DNA from 2 places in the Streptomyces sp. NBC_01618 genome. Region 2 is predicted to be linked to the other one. Evidence: predicted binding sites of a transcription regulator. Region 2 holds the regulator's gene; the other holds the start of a gene.
The links. Region 2 encodes HrcA, which represses chaperone genes, less so after heat shock. Its sites were predicted from a motif close to TTNGCACTCNGNNNNNCNGAGTGCNAA; they were not measured.
Positions count from the first base shown of each region.

Region 1 (2,201 bases), 2.4 Mb from region 2:
GAGGCGTTCCCGGACCACATGGAGTGGCGCGAGGGGGACCAGGACCTGCACCCCGGCGACATCATCCTCACGCACTTCCGGGGCCGGGCGGAGTGGGGCGCCGGCATGGCCGACCTGGTCCGCGCGGTCATGAAGACCATCACGGACAAGGGGTACGCCGTGGCCCGGCTGGAGGACTACGTATGAGAAGGGCGTACCGGCTGCTCGCCGGCCTGCTGGCAGTCGGTGCGCTCCTGACCACCACCGCCGGGTGCGCGCAGTCGGTCGCCCCGATCGAGCGGCTGGGCCGCAAGGCCGCACAGAAGGTGACCCACCCGGGGCCGACTCCCGCGGCGGGCCCGCAGAAGCATCCGCACGGCGACCGGGGTGATCGCGGCGGCCGCGGTGACCGTGGCGGTCATGGCGATCACGGGGCGTCGGGGTCGCTGGTCGTCATCGAGTGCCCTCAGCCGCCGGAGTCCAGGCACTCGTGGTTGTCGCCGCCGCTGAGGCACTGGTGGCCGGACCGGCCGGGATCGTCCGAAGGAGTGGAGGCCGGCGCCGGGTGCGAGCGGCGGTAGTCCTCGTGCCCGACCTGCACCGCCGCCACGCACAGCAGGAGCGCGACCGGGATCTGGATCGCCCCCGCCCAGGGCCAGTTCTGGCGGATCAGCACCACCGCGATCAGTGCGACCGCCGCCGCGATGGCGCCGAAGACGAGGACGGGCGTCCAGTCCATCGGCGGCGGGCCCGCCGTCTTTGAACCGCCGGGGTCCCACCGCGACAGGGCCAGGGAGTAGGCGGCGACCGCGCAGATCAGCCCCTCCAGGAGCACCAGCAGCAGACCCAGCACCACATCGAGACAGCCGTTCACGGCGGCGCGCGAACCGCGCCGGTGCTCCGGGGCCCGCGGGTTCGACGGCCGGTACGGGGATTCGGTCATGTTCACACGGTCGTACGGAACGCCGCGGTCCGTACGGCCGTTGTCCCAGTGTTGTCCGGACTGTTGTCCGAACCGCTGCCCGGACAGTGCCCGGACGGTGCCCCGGTGGACGCCACGACCGCGTGAATTGGCACTCCGCTTGACCGAGTGCTAATCGCGGTCATAGTCTCGGTGCTGGCACTCACCACTGGAGAGTGCCAGCAGTACTGTGCGACTGGCAGGTCCGGCACCCGCGACGACGGATCCACCTGGTCGCCACCCAAAGACTGTTACCCCGTGAGATCTCCGAAGGGGGAGACCGGATCGTGTCGACCGCCAGCACCAAGGTTGCGATCAAGCCGCTCGAGGACCGCATTGTGGTCCAGCCGCTCGACGCCGAGCAGACCACGGCCTCCGGCCTGGTCATTCCGGACACCGCCAAGGAGAAGCCCCAGGAGGGCGTCGTCCTGGCCGTGGGCCCGGGCCGCTTCGAGAACGGCGAGCGCCTTCCGCTCGACGTCAAGACCGGCGACGTCGTGCTCTACAGCAAGTACGGCGGCACCGAGGTGAAGTACAACGGCGAGGAGTACCTCGTCCTCTCGGCCCGCGACGTGCTCGCGATCGTCGAGAAGTAATTCACCCACGTTTGCTTCTGTTCTGCGCCCCTGGCCCCCTGCGAACAACCAGCCGGGTGGCCGGGGGCGCAGTTCGTTCGAGAGGAAAGCTCAGCAGCCATGGCGAAGATCCTGAAGTTCGACGAGGACGCCCGTCGCGCCCTTGAGCGCGGCGTCAACAAGCTTGCCGACACGGTCAAGGTGACGATCGGCCCCAAGGGCCGCAACGTCGTCATCGACAAGAAGTTCGGCGCACCCACCATCACCAATGACGGTGTCACCATCGCGCGCGAGGTCGAGCTCGACGACCCGTACGAGAACCTCGGTGCCCAGCTGGTGAAGGAGGTGGCGACCAAGACCAACGACGTCGCGGGTGACGGTACGACCACCGCCACCGTGCTGGCCCAGGCGCTCGTCCGCGAGGGCCTGCGCAACGTCGCCGCGGGTGCTTCCCCGGCCGCCCTGAAGAAGGGCATCGACGCCGCGGTCAAGGCCGTCTCCGACGAGCTCCTCGCGACCGCCCGTCCGATCGACGACAAGACCGACATCGCCGCCGTGGCCGCGCTCTCCGCGCAGGACCCGCAGGTCGGCGAGCTCATCGCCGAGGCGATGGACAAGGTCGGCAAGGACGGTGTCATCACCGTCGAGGAGTCCAACACCTTCGGTCTGGACCTCGACTTCACCGA
Region 1 covers NZ_CP109297.1:4,834,140-4,836,340, forward strand. Annotated here, with positions in the region: gene OH735_RS22650 (polysaccharide deacetylase family protein) at 1-186, shown strand, start outside; gene OH735_RS22655 (hypothetical protein) at 177-401, opposite strand; gene OH735_RS22660 (DUF6234 family protein) at 446-922, opposite strand; gene groES (co-chaperone GroES) at 1,228-1,536, shown strand; gene groL (chaperonin GroEL) at 1,636-2,201, shown strand, end outside.
Region 1: the regulator HrcA is predicted to act here: its motif matches at 1,050-1,076, upstream of groES (co-chaperone GroES).

Region 2 (2,201 bases):
ACTCCCTCCGCTCCGGCCACCAGCGCGACGGTCGCATCCCATCCGGGAAGGCGCCGACGGCCCATTCCGTGACCGAGTCGCTCCCAGCCGAACTCTTCCCAAGAGGCATCCATGCAGCGACGCTATCGGCAACGACCTGCGCGGTCTCGGGGTAGCGTGGCCGGTCGCCCTTGCTAGGCCCCCACTCGGCCGCCGTACACTTGCGGGGGGATTGCTGGCACTCGCGACGACAGAGTGCCAGGCGGTTTCCTGGGAATGAACCAGGAACGGCCCGAGAACCACGAGGAACACAGCTGGAGGTGTGCGCGATGCTCAGCGAACGCAGACTCGAAGTGCTGCGCGCCATCGTCCAGGACTATGTCGGCACCGAGGAGCCCGTGGGTTCCAAGGCGCTCACCGAGCGGCACAAGCTGGGGGTCTCCCCGGCCACCGTCCGCAACGACATGGCGGTGCTGGAGGACGAGGGCTTCATCGCCCAGCCCCACACCAGTGCGGGACGCATCCCGACGGACAAGGGCTACCGGCTCTTCGTCGACAAGCTCGCGGGCGTCAAGCCCCTCTCGTCGCCGGAACGCCGTGCCATTCACAACTTCCTCGACGGTGCGGTCGACCTCGACGACGTCGTGGGCCGTACCGTACGGCTGCTCGCGCAGCTGACCCGGCAGGTCGCCATCGTGCAGTACCCCTCGCTGACCCGGTCCACGGTGCGGCATGTGGAGCTGCTGTCGCTGGCGTCCGCCCGGCTGATGCTCGTGCTGATCACGGACACCGGCCGGGTCGAGCAGCGCATGATCGACTGTCCCGCCCCGTTCGGTGAGACGTCTCTCGCCGATCTGCGGGCCCGGCTCAACAGCCGGGTTGTCGGGCGCCGCTTCGCGGATGTCCCGCAGCTGGTGCAGGATCTGCCGGACTCGTTCGAGAGCGAGGACCGGGGAACGGTCTCCACCGTGCTCTCCACCCTGCTCGAAACCCTCGTCGAGGAGACGGAGGAGCGGCTGATGATCGGCGGCACCTCCAACCTCACCCGCTTCGGGCACGACTTCCCGGTGATGATCCGGCCGGTGCTGGAGGCACTGGAGGAGCAGGTCGTGCTGCTGAAGCTGCTCGGCGAGGCCAAGGACTCAGGCATGACCGTACGAATCGGGCACGAGAACGCCCACGAGGGGCTCAACTCCACGTCCGTCGTCGCGGTCGGCTACGGTTCGGGCGACGAGGCAGTCGCCAAACTCGGCGTGGTCGGACCGACCCGCATGGACTACCCCGGAACGATGGGAGCGGTACGCGCAGTGGCACGTTACGTCGGACAGATCCTGGCGGAGTCGTAAGTGGCCACGGACTACTACGCCGTACTCGGCGTGCGCCGCGACGCATCTCAGGATGAGATCAAGAAGGCATTCCGGCGGCTCGCTCGCGAGCTGCATCCGGATGTGAACCCCGATCCGAAGACCCAGGAGCGGTTCAAGGAGATCAACGCCGCCTACGAGGTGTTGTCGGACGCGCAGAAGAAGCAGGTCTACGACCTCGGCGGCGACCCGCTGTCCGCCTCCGGCGGCGGTGGCGGTGGCGCGGGCGGATTCGGACAGGGTGGCTTCGGCAACTTCTCCGACATCATGGACGCGTTCTTCGGTACGTCGTCGCAGCGCGGACCCCGTTCGCGCACCCGGCGCGGCCAGGACGCGATGATCCGGCTGGAGATCGATCTCGCCGAGGCCGCGTTCGGCACCACGAAGGACATCCAGGTCGACACGGCGGTCGTCTGTGCGACCTGCAACGGCGAGGGCGCCGCACCCGGCACCTCCGCACAGACCTGTGACATGTGCCGCGGCCGCGGTGAGGTCTCCCAGGTCACCCGGTCCTTCCTCGGCCAGGTCATGACCTCGCGGCCCTGCCCGCAGTGCCAGGGCTTCGGTACGGTCGTGCCGACCCCGTGCCCGGAGTGCGCCGGCGACGGCCGCATCCGGTCCAGGCGCACGCTCACCGTGAAGATCCCTGCCGGTGTCGACAACGGCACCCGCATCCAGCTCGCGGGCGAGGGCGAGGTCGGCCCCGGCGGCGGCCCGGCCGGCGACCTGTACGTGGAGATCCACGAGCTGCCGCACTCGGTGTTCCAGCGCCGCGGCGACGATCTGCACTGCACGGTCACCATCCCCATGACGGCGGGCGCGCTCGGCACCAAGGTGCCGCTGGAGACGCTCGACGGC
Region 2 covers NZ_CP109297.1:2,452,737-2,454,937, reverse strand. Annotated here, with positions in the region: gene OH735_RS11640 (MBL fold metallo-hydrolase) at 1-113, opposite strand, end outside; gene hrcA (heat-inducible transcriptional repressor HrcA) at 309-1,325, shown strand; gene dnaJ (molecular chaperone DnaJ) at 1,326-2,201, shown strand, end outside.